Regions from separate parts of the Cytobacillus sp. EB106-05-05-XG126 genome, predicted to be linked through region 2. Evidence: riboswitches for the same ligand, from Rfam matches in the RefSeq annotation. Region 2 holds a riboswitch; each other region holds the start of a gene.
What was found. Region 2 has a riboswitch for glycine ahead of purU (formyltetrahydrofolate deformylase). Riboswitches for the same ligand answer to the same signal wherever they lie in the genome.

Region 1 (5,746 bases), on a different contig from region 2:
GATAAAACATGATCGACAATGACCGGCATGTAATGATCATAAACTCCCGCACCAAGGAAAGATGTATTTGTGCGAAGATCAGCATTTTTTTGAGCCATTTTAGTAAGCTCTTTCAGTAAGGCTGTCTCTGATTTCGCCGGCTTGATTTTATATTCGCCCTTAAATCTTACACTCTCGGGAATATCACTGAATAATTCTTCCACAGAACTGACGCCGATTTTCTCAAGCATTGCTTTCTGGTCAGACTCTGTCATCGGTAAATAGCGATGTTTCATCATTTTCTCCCCCCGGTTAGTTCTTTTCTCTTTTGTAAAAAGGTGTTGCTTCAATCTTAGCCTTCAGCCGTTTGCCGCGAATCTCCACTTCCAATTCAGATCCAAGCTCCGCATGCTCTTTCTTGATAAGAACAAGGCCGATGTTCTTTTTCAATGTCGGAGATTGAGTGCCTGTTGTCACTTCCCCGATCAGCTCTTCTCCCTTATATACAGGATATCCATGGCGCGGAATACCGCGGTCAATCATTTCAATTCCGGCCAGCTTGCGCGGCACTCCGTTTTCTTTTTGGTTCTTAAGCACTTCTTTTCCGATAAAATCCGCTTCTTTATTCACCTTGACAGCAAAGCCGATTCCTGCCTCAAGCGGCGTGATATCAGGTGAGAGCTCCTGGCCGTATAGTGCCAGGTTGGCTTCGAAGCGAAGGGTATCCCTTGCGCCAAGTCCGCATGGGAGAACGCCTTCTTCTTTGCCTGCTTCAAGAATTTCATTCCATAATGCGGCTGCATCCTTGGCACCACAGTAAACTTCAAATCCGTCTTCTCCTGTATATCCAGTTCTGGAGACAAGGGCTTTCTTGCCATTCAAATCAACATCCTGCTGGAATTTAAAAAATCCGATATCCGACAGATTCGTGCCAGCAAGCTTTTGGAGCACCTTTTCTGCAAGCGGCCCCTGAATTGCCAGCTGTGCCATATCTTCTGAAAGGTTTTTCAATTCCACATTGCCTTCAGCATGGTCCTGCAGCCAGTTGAAATCCTTTTCGATATTGGAAGCATTTACAACCAGCAAATAGTGGTCATCCTCTATTTTATAGACAAGTAAATCATCAACAGTTCCGCCATTTTCATAGCACATGGCCGTATATTGAGCACCTGAGTTCTTTAGTTTGGAAATATCGTTCGTCATCATTTTTTGAAGGTATTTAAGACTGTCCGTCCCCTTCACTTCGATTTCACCCATATGGGATACATCAAAAAGGCCGGCTTTTGTACGGACTGCTTCATGTTCTTCTTTAATGCTTGAAAATTGAACAGGAAGGTCCCAGCCGCCGAAGTCGATGGTTTTTGCTCCGTAATCCTTGTACACCTCAAATAAAGGCGTGCGTTTTAACTGTGACATTTACTCGTCCCCCTTAAATCTCTTGAAATTTGTTTTAGGAACATAAAAAAGGACAGAATATCCCCTCAATTATGAGAAGATCTCTGTCCTTGCACCTGAAAGTTTACCGAAACCGGCTGTCCCCTTGGGTGGCTTATTAAAAAGCACTCTCCAGAGCTGCGTCAAACAAGAGTTCTTTTGCCTGAGAGATTCACAGATTTTGCTTGCTCCTTCGGCGCTACTAATGTAGTCTCTCCCCTTGTTGTCATTCGCATTTATAAAATTTTCCAAGATGGTCATACTTATACCAAACAGAAAAAATTAACCATCCATTACTTCGGTTCACTAAATGTAATGTGTTAACTTTCAAAACTTTCAAAGCTATTAACATCGTACCACCTAAACAAGGTTTGGGCAATATCTTTATATAGATAAAAGGAGCTGTTTTTATGACAGTGCAAATTGGCTTTGATTCTGCCTGGCAGGATGAATTCTTAAAAAGGATTGATGACGACGGCCCATGGGGAAATTGGGAGCTTTATAAACTGGCTGTTGAGGTTGAGAACCATACAACTATTCCTGAATTTGAAGGCTTGCAGGCTCCAAAGCATCTTCCGAACCTTACTCCTCTTCCACATCAGCTGGAAGTGGCCAAGCAGGTAGTCGAAAGCATGAACGGCAAGGCGATCCTGGCTGATGAGGTCGGTCTTGGAAAAACGATTGAAGCTGGGCTGATATTAAAGGAATATATGATCAGGGGACTCGTAAAAAAAGTCCTAATACTCGTTCCAGCTTCCCTCGTTTCCCAGTGGGCCATGGAGCTGAACAGCAAATTTTTTATTCCGGCTGTGGCGCAGCGGAAAAGCTATGTATGGGAACAATGCGACGTTGTGGTATCATCCATCGATACAGCCAAACGCAATCCTCATAGAGACATTATTTACAGCCTTGATTATGACCTGATCATTATAGACGAAGCTCACAAGCTAAAAAATAATAAAACGAGAAACTATGAATTTGTACAAAACCTTAAAAAGAAGTTTTGCCTCCTATTAACAGCAACACCCATTCAAAATCGAATAAGTGAGATTTTCAATCTTGTGTCCCTCCTTAAACCCGGACATCTTGGCAATGAATCAGCTTTTTATGAGAATTATAAAAAAGACTCGCGATCATTAAACGATGATGCACATCTAAAGGAACTCGTAAACAAAGTCATGATCCGCAACCGCAGGGCAGATACCGGGATTGAATGGACCAAACGGCATGTGGAAACCATACCGATAGAATTTTCGCAGGCCGAGCGTGAGCTCTATGAAGCTGTAACAGAGCTGCGGAGTGAAGAAAATTGGGTGGGTTCCAGCCAGTTTTCAGTAATGACCCTGCAAAGAGAGGCATGCTCAAGCAGAGAAGCTGTCTATTTTACGCTTCAGAATATGCTGAAAAGACAGGAGCAGCCTTCAATAGCTTTCCAGGAGCAAATACAATACCTTATTAAAAAGGTTGAAGCGGTCCAGCAAAACTCAAAAGCTCAAAAAGCACTGGAATTAATACAGAAAATAAATGACAAGGTCATAATCTTTACTGAATACAGGGCAACGCAAATGTACCTGCAGTGGTTTTTAAAGCAATATGGGATCACATCGGTTCCGTTCAGGGGTGGATTTAAAAGAGGCAAAAAGGACTGGATGAGGGAGCTTTTCCAAAAGAATGCTCAAGTCCTGATTGCAACAGAAGCGGGAGGAGAAGGAATAAACCTGCAGTTCTGCAATCATATCATTAATTTTGATCTCCCCTGGAACCCAATGCGGCTCGAACAAAGGATTGGGCGCATCCATCGTCTCGGACAGGAAAAGGATGTCATGATTTATAATTTTGCCACGAAAGAAACAGTCGAAGAACACATAATGAAGCTTCTTTATGAGAAAATACATCTCTTTGAAAAAGTCATCGGTGATTTAGACGACATTTTAACAAAGCTTGAATTCGGCAGTATTGACGATCATCTTGTTGATATTTTCGGAAAATCGTCTTCAGAAGGTGAAATGAGAATTAAAATGGAGAACTTGACGAGCATGATTCAATTCGCAGAGGATCTGAAAGAAGGTGAACTGAATGCAGCAACAGGAAATTCATAAATTCCTTGAAAGGTATTTTCACGCAAATGGGTGTGAAATAATTGATAGAGGTCCGGGGTATATGACCGTACAGCTGACGATTGATTTGGATAAGGAGTTAATGAATCGTCCCTTTTATTGGCACTATCTCGAAAAAACAGGCGGAATTCCTAACCCGATGCAGCTGACGCTTATTACAAACCAGCAGCTGGCCCCTCCGCATATTAAGGGGGAAGTCATTCATTTTGGCTCCCCAAGGCTTCACCAGATTTTTGATTCGGCCAGGAATCTGGCCGGCTATATCCGATTATATGAAAATCACCGGCAGGCACCTGGAAAGCAGGTGCCGCTAAGACCATGGCTGGGAATGAACATTCGCGTATCCTATCAATGCGACCGAAAACGGGATGTCTTCAAATCCATCGGCCTGCAATTGATAAATGGCCAGATGGTCGAAAGTTTTCATGACAGATTGCTTGGCATGAGCCTTACGCCCAAAATCCCCGACTACTCGTTCACACTGTCTCCGCTTATTATGCCGGGAAGCGGAGTATACAGGGTAGCAAATTTTATTAAAGCCGAAATTGAACAAGAAGATCATATATGGGCTGATGAGGCCCGTATGCGCTGGCAAAAAGATCTCAGCCTTCTTGAACATTTTTATGAGGAGGCAGAAGAAAAGGGCGAAAGTTATGAAAACGAAAAAACAGCCTTACAGGAGCAATATGAACCAAAGGTTAATATCTCCATCATAAATGGCGGTCTCTTTTATCTGACAGACAGCGCTGTCTAAAAATGCAAAAAACCGGCAATTTAGCCGGTTTTTTGCATAAAAGCTATTTATGTTTCTTTTTTCTCATGCCCAAGTAAAACAGATAAGAAAACATTCCAAACCATCTGAATAAAAACGGCTCTTTCATATCCTTTTTTTCAATACGATGCCGTTTTCGCTCATCTTTTGGCTGATCAATATATTTTACTACTGTCTGTGTAAGATACTTTACATAATCGTTGGATTTCATGTTCATACCTGCCTTTTTCCGTACAGAATCGCAAGAGCTGCCTGCTATTTATCATTTACAAGTATGTCCAACGGGTTTTCACTCTAAACAATCGATTATTTCTTGTATAATTTCTGCTTTATCTTTATTAGTTGTATCAATGATCACATGGGCGGTTTCTATATAGAGCGGCATCCTTTTTTCATAAAGTTCGCGGATCAGCCTTTTTTTATCGCCTTTCAGCAGCGGTCGTGAATGATCCTTCTCAATCCGTTTGAAGATTTCTTCAGGAGAAGCATAAAGGAAGAAAACAATTCCTGTTTCGCTAAGCCTTTTTCTGTTTACAGGATTTATTACAATGCCGCCGCCAGTGGTTATAACTCCCGCTCTGCCATCCATTTCAATTAATATAAGTGATTCAAGGCTTCTGAAGTATCCCTCTCCATGCTGAGCGAAAATATCATTAATATTTTTATTCTCGCGCTTCACTATTTCTTCATCTGTATCAATTACTTCCTGATTTAAGCAGGCTGCCAGCTCTTTTCCTATCGTAGTTTTGCCGGAACCCATGAATCCGATTAAATAAATAGGCTTCATTTTTATCCCCACTCAGTTTTTTTCAATCCATTTTATCATTTTTTGCAGGTCTGTGTCATAGTAAGCATAACCGGAAATTTCTTTATCAGATCCAATTTTTGTTTTGAAGGTAATCTGGATTAAGCTTGTTGCCACTGGAGAAATCTCATAGGAAACCGATCCTTTTTTAAACGAATAAACGCCTGACTCTTCCGGTTCTGCATTTTCACTCAGCCTTTTTTCTGTTTTTTTAAAGGAACTCAGCAGGTAGTATTCCTGCATTAGGACGGTTTCCGCCTGATTCACAATCCTTTTCTCGGAAATAAACTGGTCTAATTGAATTGTAAGAAGAAAGAGTGCACCCAGAATAATTGTTAAAGTAAGAGGATAAGAAAATCCTTCCTGATTACGGTACATCAATATCCTCCATATCCATTAAGTAATAAAGAAACGCGGAATGCTTCTGATCAAAATGATCCGAAACATTTATTTCAACCCCGCCATTGACAGACGTAAAGGTAATGGCATTTAGTTTTTGAAGGACAATCTCATGGCCCTTCATATCCACTCTCCTCCGCAAGTTAGATCCATATTTTTCATAAAGCACACTTTTCCCGTCTATAGTCAAAACAATTGATCCAGCTGTTATATTTGCAGCATCAGCAAGCCTGATTTCTT
Region 2 (5,746 bases):
TTATGGGCACGATGACGGTCTTCCTCAACCTCGGCAGATATTCGAACTCCCTGAGGGACAGCAGAAGCCGAAACCTGCTTCAATCCAGCCTGATCTTTTTCAAAAACAAATGATGCTCTTGTTGAAATATCCGCTCCTGGCTCTGTTACGAATGGAAGAACCCGATAATCCGCACGCCATTGCTCTGGTGTTACCCGGCAGCGGACATAGCCTCTATAATTATTAAAAAACTTAATATGCGGATTCTCTGCAAGCGTCTTTTCCGTATCTGCTCTCACATCTGATCCGTTCCCTCCTGATGTGATAGAGGTTCCGACAAATTCGGCCCCAATCAGCTTTGCATTTGGATCATCATAGTCTGTTAGAATATTGGAAGCCCAGCTTGCATGAACATCTCCAGTCAGGACGATCAGATTTTCGATATTGTTTGAAGCTGCGAAATCAGCCAGGCGCTCCCTGGCAGCGGGATATCCATCCCATGCATCCATGCTGAACTTCGGCGAAGCACTTGTCCCGAAGTTCCTCTGGGCAAAAAACACCTGCTGTGCAAGCACATTCCAATGAGCATTGGAGGTACTAAGATTGCTTTCAACCCACTGTTCCTGCTCCTTGCCAAGGAGAGTCCGGGCTGGATCAAGCGACTCCGGTGTATGCGGCTTGCTGCCATCACCATTTGCCTGGTCATCCCGATATTGCCGGGAATCAAGCACAAGGAATGACGCCAGGCTGCCATAGCTGAACTCCCTATACAACTGCATACCATCACCATTTGGCATGGAAGATAACCGGAGTGGCATGTGCTCATAGTATGCCTGATAAGCTGCTGCCCTGCGTCTAATAAATGCTTCAGCCGACTGACCTTTTTCCGGAATCCCTCCTGCATAGTTATTTTCCACTTCGTGGTCATCCCAAGTGACCACCCAAGGGAAAGCAGCATGAGCTTCTCTAAGATGCTGATCAGATTTATACTGAGCATGTCGATTCCGATAATCTTCTAGAGAGATAATTTCCGGTCCGCTATGATGGCGGACATTTCCTGTTGGTGAAATATATTCATTTGGTCCATATTCATATATGTAGTCGCCAAGGTGAATGACAAAATCCAAATTTTCCTTTGCCATATGCTGATAGGCTGTAAAAAATCCATGTTCATACTGCTGACATGAAGCAAATGCAAATGATAACCCTGATACTTTGGCACCCGCAGGCGGAAGTGTCTTTGTTTTGCCGATTGTGCTAAGCTCATTGCCGCTTTTAAAACGATAATAATAAACAGTGTTTGGCATTAAGCCTTCTGCCTCCACATGCACAGAATGCGCCAATTCCGGCACTGCAATTTCAGTCCCGTGTTTAACAACTTTTTGGAAGTGTTCATCTGCAGCAAGTTCCCATTTGACCGGTACAGCATGATTTGGCATCCCGCCTCCATTAAGTGGATCGGGCGCTAGTCTTGTCCATAAAACCACACTGTCAGAAAGAGGATCTCCTGATGCGACACCGAGCGTAAAAGGGTATTTGCTGAACTTAGGAGCAGCATCAACCTTTAGATTACCCACCCCTAATGATTGCGCCATAGCCAGCGCCAGCGAAAAACCTGCTATTTTCCCTGCGCCAGATAGAAAGCTCCGGCGGTCAATGTCCCTCTTCAGATTTTCTTCATTAAACTTTCTGATTAAATCATCAATCGATCTCTCATTGTTCATTTTCTTCACCTCTTAATTCAATCTGGATTCACATTTGATTATAAGAGGCATTTTTTAAAGCAATATGAAGATGTGTAAAGGAGAATGACAATACCTCTGCCTATTTTATCAGGTCTTTTGTAAGGATTTGGTTATTCTTTCACCTGTAATCTAGACTTGCAGCCAAAAAGCCTTTGTTCCCCTGTATCATTTGTCCCAGCTATTTTTACAATATATACATAGAATATTTACGAATCCTGTCAAAATCTTTTAGTTTACTAATCTATAAATAGTGGTTATGATGATAGTTATAATCTTGAAAAGGGGTGAGGGAATGAGGAAACGCCAGGTAATGCCACTTTTACTGCTGTCTGTGTTTTTATCCTTTCTCATTACCCAATATCCTGGTGTCCATTATAATGACATTCCAATGGACCAAAGCAAAGCGGTAACAGTTTCGGACTTTACCGAGAGCTTCCTATTAAAAGATGATCCCAAAAAGCATATCTTCACGTTGGATATCATCTCTTTATCCATTACAATTCTGACAGTTATCCTTTTTGTATATAGTGCTCTGCACATTGCCCGCAGGAGAAAGATATTTTATACTCCAATTTTCTACGAGGCGAATTATGTCATTCAAGCTCCTTAATTGTCCAACAAAACAATTAAAGGAGGAAGACATAATGTGGATTAGATTTTTAATGATTGGGTTATTTTCATTAACAGCTTCCAGCCTGTTCTTTTATCAGGGTATGGAAATGTATCATGCTTTCACAGATTTCTTTAGACAAAAATAAGAAGTTGGCGCCCAGGGATTCCCTGGGCGTTTTAATTCATAAAAAAACCCGGCCTGCTATATTCCCAGGCCGGGTGTACTTTCTTACTGTGCTTTTGCATATTTATCGTCTATTTTTTTTTCGATCTTCTCAAGCTCACGGCGATCTTTTAAAAGCTCTTCTTTATTAACCTTAATCATTTCAAGCATTGATAATTTTTTCCTTTTCATTTCTGCTCACCTTCTTTCATGATGCTGGTAATCTTCTTGATGCAAGATCTATTTTTGACAGTGCCTCTTAAAAAACAATCGTTTTATTGCCATGCACTATGACTTTGTCTTCTACGTGCCAGGCGACTGCCTGTGCGAGGACCTGCCTCTCCACATGCCTGCCGGCAATTTTGAGATCCTGTGCAGTGTGCCGGTGGTTAACCCGCTGGACATCCTGCTCAATGATCGGCCCTTCATCCAAATCATTTGTTACATAATGGGCAGTTGCCCCAATCAGCTTGACTCCACGGTTAAACGCCCGTGCATAAGGATTGGCTCCCACGAAGGCCGGCAGAAAGCTGTGATGGATATTAATAATCCTGTTTGGATATTTGGAAATAAAGCTCGGTGAAAGAATCTGCATATATCTCGCAAGCACAATGAAATCCGCTTTTCCATCCAGCAGCTCTACTGCCTTTTGCTCAGCTTCCGATTTAGTGTCCGGTGTAATCGGAACATGATGATATGGTATTCCGAAACCTTCTACCACTTCCCTCATGTCAGGATGATTGCTGATCACAAGGGGAATATCCACTTCAAGCTCCTTCGATTTCCAGCGCCACAGCAGCTCGAGCAGACAGTGATCCATTTTAGAAACAAATATGGCCATCCGCTTGCGCTCGCCTTTGCCGCTCAGCTTCCACTCCATAGAGTATTCCTTGGCCATCTCAGGCAGATCCTCTTTCAGTTTTGAAAAGGACTCATCAAAATGATTCATATCGAATTCAATTCGCATGAAGAAGATGCCTGCCAGCGGATCGGTTGTGTGCTGGTCAAAATGCACAATGTTCGCGTTATGCTCCAGCAGAAAGTTAGAGACTGTAGAGATGATGCCCGGTCTCTCTGGACAGGATATCAGCAATGTCGCCCGGTTTGCGTTAATATTTGTATTCATATAGATTCCTCCAACTGCCTTGCCATCCATATAAAAAGGACAGAAAAAAGGCGGCTTCTTTATCCCCCTTCTCTGTCCTTTTACCTGAGAGTTTGACCCCTTTGGTGTCGCAAAGTCCATGCGCGCTCTCCAGAGATGCGTCCGACTGAGGTTCTGTCTACCTGAGAGATTGGCTTCAAGGGTATTTTTGAAGCTTGCTCCTTCGGTGGCTACTGTATGCTCTCTCCCGCAGCCGTCATCCGCTCAATATTTTTGTTATTTTCAGAATAATGTATTTTTTAACTCATGTCAATCGAACTAGGTTTCTTTCACAAAATTGCCACAATTTCAGCCTGGCATTAAAGCTGATTTATTATGTGAAAAAGAAAAGTAAAAAAGCTTGAAGACAACGTCTCCAAGCCTTTCTCTACACAGCTGCCTTTGGTTTTGGCTCCTTTTTCTGCCAGGCAATCGTGATAAACAATGTAACGATCAATAAGGCCAAACCAAGAACAAACGGATAGGTTATCCGTACATCATAAAGTACACCGGCAATCGTTGGCCCCAGAACGTTTCCAATGCTCATATAAGCATTGTTCATTCCCATGGCAAACCCCTGTTCATTACCGGCCATTTTTGAAATTAGCGTGGTCAAAACCGGTCGAAGAATGGAAGTTGCAAGGAAAATGATCAGCGAAATAACGAAGAAAAGTGCATAGCTTCCTGCAAACAGTGAGACAAGGAATCCTGACGCTGCAACAGCCAAAAAGATATTCAATACCTTTCCTTCACCGAATTTATTAACCACACGATCGACTACAAATAATTGAACAATAACACTAATGACTCCTGTCGAAGTCACCATAAGGGCAATTTCCTGCGGAGTAGCAGCAAATTCATTATCAAGGTAGAGCCCAAGAACTGACTCATACGCCATTAGTCCAAAGCTCATCACCAATGTAATGATAAGCGGAATAAAATAAGGCTTCTTAACGGACATGGCCAGTTTCTTGACCATCGGTTCCTCTTCAGGCATCTCTCCCGGCACTGTCTGCAATGTGCTGCTTTCCTCAAGGAGCACAACTGAAAAAATAACAGCCACTAGAGAAACAAGCGCGGAAATCAGAAATGGCATTTTTAGGCCGAAGTCTGCCAAAAATCCGCCAATTCCAGGCCCAACCACAATTCCAAGTGACATTGCAGCTGAAACAAGACCATTCCCTTTTGCACGCTGCTCCATGGTAGTAATATCAGCAATGTAAGCAAAAATAGCTGGAATCAGCAAGGCAGCTCCAATGCCTCCAATGACACGTGAAAAGTAAAGCAGCCAAATGGAATCTACTGCATAAAAGACAAGCATGGATAATGTCAAACCAGCTAACCCGTAAATAATCATCTTTCTGCGTCCGTACTGGTCAGCCCATTTTCCCGCGATAGGAGAAAAAATCAGCTGGGCACCCGCAAAAATGGCAATCATCAGGCCTGCTGCCGTTCCTCCCTGGTTAATGGATTCCAAATAAGCCGGCAAAATCGGAATGATAATCCCAAAGCTTCCGATTGCAATAAACATATTGATCATCAAAATGATCATCTTTTTCTTTTGATCTCCTGACAAAACGGATACCCCTCCTTCTATATGTGAAAAATTTACATTATTTTTTTCGGCACGCTAAATAGCTTATAATGAGACATGCTGCTTTGTCAAAGGAAAAAAAAGAGAAGCCTCAGCAAAGCTGAAGCCTCTTGCAGTTACCCTTTAAATTTGTTTGGGAATTGCTTCACAACCGCATCAGAAATGGCATCTGCCATCATAATGATATGCGATACTCCCTCATCAATCGAAACAATTCTTGCTTCCCAATCCTTAACAAGACTTGCTGTCAGATCATTTGTTACTAATTCCAAATGCTTATAAAGCAGTTTTTTCACATCTTCATTTTTCAGATTTGGATTGGCTCCGCTTAGAAAAGCAGCGATATCATCGGCATTGCGATACCATTCTTTGTTCAGCTGGTTCACCTTTGCACCCTGACCGCTCTTGGCAGCCTCCACGATATCACCCGCAATGACAATATGCTCTTTAAGCAGTTCTGTCAGCTTAGCTCCTGCAGCTTCTCCGTAATATGGCTTAATGGAATTCCC
Region 3 (5,746 bases), on a different contig from region 2:
GGTTTAATTCTGGGCATTATTTTGAAAGAGGAATTCAAAAAGATGGCTGCGATTTAGCAATCAACATATAAAGTGAACAGTGAGAACGAGTGAAAAGTGTAAATACAGAGAATATAGAAGAAGAGCAATGGATTTGCACAATGCTCTTCTTCTTTTTAGTATTATGAAAGGGAATCCCAGTAACAGGTATTTAGGTTCCAGCAAGGATAGGAGATGATTTTGGTGATTGATCAATTAATGAAAATGCTGGAAGAACGAGAAGAAGAGATGATTAAGATACGCCGTTATTTACACCAGAATCCTGAGCTTTCATTCAAAGAGGAAAAAACGGCAGCCTATATCGCTGATTTTTACAGAGGGAAAGATGTTGATCTGATAACAAATGCAGGGAATGGATATGGCATTGTTGTCACTATTGAGGGTGGAAAGCCGGGAAAAACCGTGGCACTTCGGGCTGATTTTGATGCGCTTCCTATTAAAGAAGAGCTGGATGTTCCGTTTAAATCAAAAAAGGAAGGGATCATGCATGCTTGCGGCCATGATGCACATACAGCATACCTTATGGTTTTGGCTGACTGTTTCATCCAATTAAAAGATAAGATCCATGGCACCGTCAAAATAATCCATCAGCATGCGGAAGAAGAGCCTCCAGGCGGAGCAAAAAGCATCGTTGAAGAAGGATTTCTCGATGATGTCCATGCCATTTTTGGCATACATGTTTTGCCAATCGCCCCCGCTGGAACTGTTGGCTATCACAGCGGATATTCCTTTAATGGCCGCGCTTATTTTAAACTTAGGGTGCAGGCAAGCGGAGGACACGGTTCTTCCCCGCATAAAGCAAACGATGCTATTGTTGCAGGCGCTTACTTTGTAACAGCTATCCAGACGGTTGTTAGCCGAAGAGTGGATCCGTTTCATGCCGGTGTAGTGACAATCGGTTCATTTGACGGTAAAGGGAGTTTTAATGTGATCAAGGATCATATCGAAATTGAGGGGGATGTACGCTATTCCAATGATGAAACAAAGGATGTGATGAATAGAGAAATTCACCGCATTGTAAACGGACTTGAGGAGTTATTTGGTGTAAGCTGTGAGCTGACATATGAACCCGACTACCCGCCGCTGTATAATGATCCTGAATTGACGAGGTTTGTTGCAGGTACGCTGGCATCAGCCGGGGATAAAGACATTTTGGAGGTAAAAGAGTTTCCTAAAATGGCACCATCGGACGATTTTGCGCATTATTTGGAGAAGGTCCCTGGCTGTTATTTTTATATTGGGTGCACTCCAAAGGGAACGGAAGAACCATACTTCAATCACCACCCTAAATTTGATATCGATGAAGGTTCGATGCTTGTTGCCGCAAAATCAGTGGGATATGTCGTTTGCCATTATTTTAATAAGGAAGAAAACAAAAGCTCACGCTGATGTGAGCTTTTATGTTTAAAGGAATCGTTTTTAGCTTCTTATTGTTTTTGAATAGATTTGATAGGCAATCTCCAGCTGTAATGATGCGAAATTCCTCGAAGCATTAAAGTAACAGCAAAAAGAATATAAAAATGATAAGACTTTGACAACCAATCAAGGCCAATGATAAACCCGGCAAAGATGGCCCATAAAAGATATACTTCATCACGTAAAACAATGGGCTTTCGCTGAGCCAGCACATCGCGGATCATGCCTCCGCCGGCACCGGTTATGGCCGCGGAGAACATAACAGCAAATAAGGGTAAATCAATTGATTGTGCATACATAGCTCCCTGGACAGCAAAGGCTGACAAGCCAATTGAGTCAAAGATGCTCCATTTCGTCAAAAGCTGAACAGCGCTGCTTGGCAATATAATGACAAAGCTGATGGTAATTAGGGCAACAATAAAAAGAGTCGTTTGCTGCCATAATTCTATAATCGGAATGCCGGTAAAAAGGTTTCTAATAGCACCGCCGCCAAATGCTGTAATTAATCCTAAAACATAGGCACCCATAATGTCGTATTTTACTTCCAGTGCAACGACTGCCCCACTCATTGCAAATGCAATTGTTCCGATCACGTTCAATACATCCCAAACCATACAATCCCCCTAATCAAGTATCTCTGTCCTTGTACCTGACAGATTCGTCTTTCCTATAGATTTACCCCTTCGGTGACGTACGTTACGTTCTCTCCCGCAGCAGTCATTCGCAAGTATTTGTTTTTATTATTATAGAGTATGGATGGGAGGATTGGACAGTCAATAATAGAGTGGGATTCAGAAAACGGCAATAGAGAACTGGGAAAAGGGGTTCATGTACAGTAAGAAGCGAAATAAAAGAGCATTTCTATTCAATCTCCACAAGCGGATTTGTAAAAAAACGTAAGGAAAAAGGCTGGTTTTTGTTAACATGGTCTTTATTTAGCCATAAAAATAATCACACACCCCTTCAACATTCCTTTTCTAGAATATGGTTGAATACATATTTTAGATAGGAGATGGAGAGCGTGAACAAAAAATTATTAATTGGTACAGGGGTGGCTTTTTCTCTGCTATTCAGCCCAATCAGCCAGGCGTTCGCAGCAGAACCGACAACAGGGGAAAGGAAACAAGTGGATAATATAGCGCACCGCGGTGCCACAGGGTATGCACCTGAGAATACGATAGCCGGCTTTGATCTGGCTGTAGATATGAAAGCTGATTATATTGAAATTGATGTTCAAAGAAGTAAAGATGGCGAATTAGTGGTAATCCACGATACAACTGTGGATCGTACAACAAATGGAACCGGAAAAGTAGTGGATTTAACGTTTGATTTTTTAAGAAGTCTCGATGCCGGCAGCTGGAAAGGGGAACAATTTGCCGGAGAACCAATCCCGACATTTGAAGAGATTCTGGATCGCTACCATGGCAAGGTTGGAATATTAATAGAATTGAAGGCTCCAGAGCTTTATCCCGGCATTGAAGAACAAGTGGCAGATGCATTAAAAGAAAGAAATCTTGATAAGCCGCAAAATGAAAAAATCATTATCCAGTCTTTTAACTTCGACTCTATGAAAACAATGGATCAGCTTCTTCCTAAAGTGCCCATTGGTGTACTGACATCTAACCGTGCCGATACAACGGCGGAAGCATTAAAGGAATTTTCAGCTTATGCTGATTGGTTTAATCCAAGCTATGGAATTGTCAGCGAAGAATTAGTGAATCAGGTTCACTCTCTTGGCATGCAAATTGGCTCATGGACAGTGCGCAGCCAGGAAGCTGCTGACTTCCTGTTCGAAATGGAAGTGGACGCCGTCATCACCGATTATCCGGATTATGTTGATCCCAGAAACTAGTCTTCGGCTATTCAAAAATGGAGAAAACTCGTCATTTTGGCGGGTTTTTTTGGTTTCAATAGAATTTTAAAATAATATTATTATTTTGCTAAATTGATTTTTATGACTTTCTCATGCAGAAGTCATGATGATAGCGGTTCCATAAAATTTTTAATAATTTAAATTGACTGAAAAGTATAATTGTATTATTATTCTAACAATATATACTTTTCGAAACACGAATGAATAGGTATTCAACTTAGAGGGGGAAGGGTTTATGTCACAGCTGTTAGCGTTAGTTATTCTTTTACTTATATTATTTATTGGAGATCTGGTTGCAGTCCGGACTAAGGCTTGGGTGCCATCCATATTTGTCTGTGCCGTACTGTTCCTTGCAGGTTATTGGACATTCTTTCCGCAGGATATCGTGGCATTGGCAGGGGTTCCGCCTGTTGTGGCAACGATGATGATGTACCTATTGATTACCAATATGGGAACATTGCTTTCGATTAAGGAATTGAAAAATCAGTGGAAGACGATTGTGATTGCTTTATCAGGGATTTTAGGAATTATTGCGATATTACTAGGAATCGGAACATTTATCTTTGGATTTAAAACGGTGGTTGTCGCTATTCCGCCATTGGTTGGAGGTGTGGTATCTGCTCTGATCATGTCGGAGGGAGCGAAGGAAGCGGGACTGGCTTCACTATCGGTTTTTGCCATCGTGATTTATGTGATGCAGGGATTTGCGGGATATCCGCTTACATCCATCGTCCTGAAAAAAGAAGGAAAGCGGCTTTTGAAGCAGTACCGCAGCGGTCAGCTTGCTTATAAGGCCCAGGGGCCTGCAGCTGAAGAGACGGCTGCAGCATCAATGACAGTTTCAAAACCTGAACTTAAGCTTTTTAAGAATATGCCTGAGAAATATAATACAGATTTCTTCAAGTTTTTAAGATTGGCAGTAGTATCCTACCTTGCTTATCTGACATCGACATTGCTGGCTCCAGTTGCCAGTGTCAGTCCATTTGTCCTTTGCCTGTTGTTCGGGGTGATTGCCACAAGCATTGGCTTTCTTGAAAAGCAGGTGCTGCAAAAAGCAAATGGCTTCGGTTTTGCGATCATGGCTCTAATGCTCTTTATTTTTGACGGCTTAAAGCAGGCTACACCAGGGATGATGCTTGAAATTATCTATCCGCTTGCCGGAACCATTATTTTGGGTGTAATCGGAATGTATGTCTTCTCATTTATCGCAGGGAAACTTTTAAAAGTGAGCAAGGAAATGGCTTTTGCTGTTTCACTGACGGCATTATATGGGTTTCCGGCTGACTACATTATTACAAATGAAGTCATTAAAGCATTAACCGAGGATGAAAAAGAAAGGGAAATGCTGACCAGCAATATGCTGCCGCCTATGCTTGTCGGCGGATTCATCACAGTGACCATTGTGTCGGTCGTGCTGGCCGGAATATTTGTCGGACTTTTATAAGAAAGGGATGGAATTGAAATGAGTGATGTTCAGACAGGGAAAAATGTGAATCTGGAAAAAGTACAGGAGAGAATAGAAAGTCATATTGACACATTAAGCAATTATACGGCAACTCCTGGAAGAGGGACAACCAGGCTGACATATAGTCAGGAGGATCTGCTTGCACGGCAGTATATTAAAGAAAAAATGAAGGCAGCCGGCTTGACTGTGCGTGAAGATGGATTGGGCAATATTTTTGGAAAATTTGATGGTTCCTTAAAAGATGCACCGAGTGTTCTGGTCGGCTCTCACTTTGATTCTGTGCCGAATGGGGGATCCTATGACGGGCCTGCCGGAGTTGTAGCAGGACTTGAAGTGGCCGCACTTTTTACTGAGTATGGATTAACGCCGAAGTATCCTCTGGAGGTTATTGCTCTTATCGAAGAAGAAGGCTCCAGGTTTGGCGGCGGCTTAATGGGTTCGCGCGGAATGACCGGTTTGCTGGCTGAGGAAGACTTCAAAGCATTGAAAGACAAAGATGGCATAACGACGGTTGAAGCCATGGAGAAAATCGGGCTGGATCCATCTCTCCCGAAAGTTCGTGACCCTCAAACAGTAAAGGCTTACCTGGAATTGCATATCGAACAGGGTCCAGTTTTAGAAGAAAAGAATATACCAATCGGAGTAGTCGAAACGATTGTCGGTTTAACACAATTGGAAGTAACCGTAAAAGGGAAGGCCGGGCACGCAGGGACCACTCCGATGGACAGAAGGTCGGATTCGCTGGTTGCCGCTGCCGGAATGATCGCCCAATTTCCCGGGCTTGCTGCGGCAGAAGGAGAAGGGACGGTTGTAACAACGGGACGATTGCAGGTGTATCCAAATGGAGCCAATGTGATACCCGATCAAACAGTATTTTCTGTAGACATACGCTCCGGCAGGGAGGAACATGTTCAGAATGTCATTCAGAAAGTGAAGGAATTAGCAGAGTCCTA

Region 1: another riboswitch for glycine. It lies ahead of gcvT (glycine cleavage system aminomethyltransferase GcvT); the one in region 2 lies ahead of purU (formyltetrahydrofolate deformylase).
Region 3: another riboswitch for glycine. It lies ahead of AC3WTL_RS17530 (trimeric intracellular cation channel family protein); the one in region 2 lies ahead of purU (formyltetrahydrofolate deformylase).

What each region holds. Positions count from the first base shown of each region.
Region 1 covers NZ_JBYTDU010000002.1:448,253-453,998, reverse strand. The annotation lists gene gcvPA (aminomethyl-transferring glycine dehydrogenase subunit GcvPA) at 1-275, opposite strand, end outside; gene gcvT (glycine cleavage system aminomethyltransferase GcvT) at 292-1,395, opposite strand; glycine riboswitch at 1,555-1,643, opposite strand; gene AC3WTL_RS12705 (DEAD/DEAH box helicase) at 1,824-3,512, shown strand; gene AC3WTL_RS12700 (YqhG family protein) at 3,490-4,284, shown strand; gene AC3WTL_RS12695 (YqzE family protein) at 4,328-4,513, opposite strand; gene AC3WTL_RS12690 (shikimate kinase) at 4,592-5,089, opposite strand; gene comGG (competence type IV pilus minor pilin ComGG) at 5,102-5,485, opposite strand; gene comGF (competence type IV pilus minor pilin ComGF) at 5,475-5,746, opposite strand, start outside.
Region 2 covers NZ_JBYTDU010000009.1:37,455-43,200, reverse strand. The annotation lists gene phoD (alkaline phosphatase PhoD) at 1-1,703, opposite strand, end outside; gene AC3WTL_RS19645 (hypothetical protein) at 2,017-2,334, shown strand; gene AC3WTL_RS19640 (FbpB family small basic protein) at 2,566-2,691, opposite strand; gene purU (formyltetrahydrofolate deformylase) at 2,759-3,625, opposite strand; glycine riboswitch at 3,764-3,864, opposite strand; gene AC3WTL_RS19630 (MFS transporter) at 4,032-5,219, opposite strand; gene AC3WTL_RS19625 (glycosyltransferase) at 5,354-5,746, opposite strand, start outside.
Region 3 covers NZ_JBYTDU010000006.1:57,347-63,092, reverse strand. The annotation lists gene AC3WTL_RS17535 (amidohydrolase) at 223-1,428, shown strand; gene AC3WTL_RS17530 (trimeric intracellular cation channel family protein) at 1,467-2,069, opposite strand; glycine riboswitch at 2,083-2,176, opposite strand; gene AC3WTL_RS17525 (glycerophosphodiester phosphodiesterase) at 2,477-3,307, shown strand; gene AC3WTL_RS17520 (hypothetical protein) at 3,564-4,772, shown strand; gene AC3WTL_RS17515 (Zn-dependent hydrolase) at 4,791-5,746, shown strand, end outside.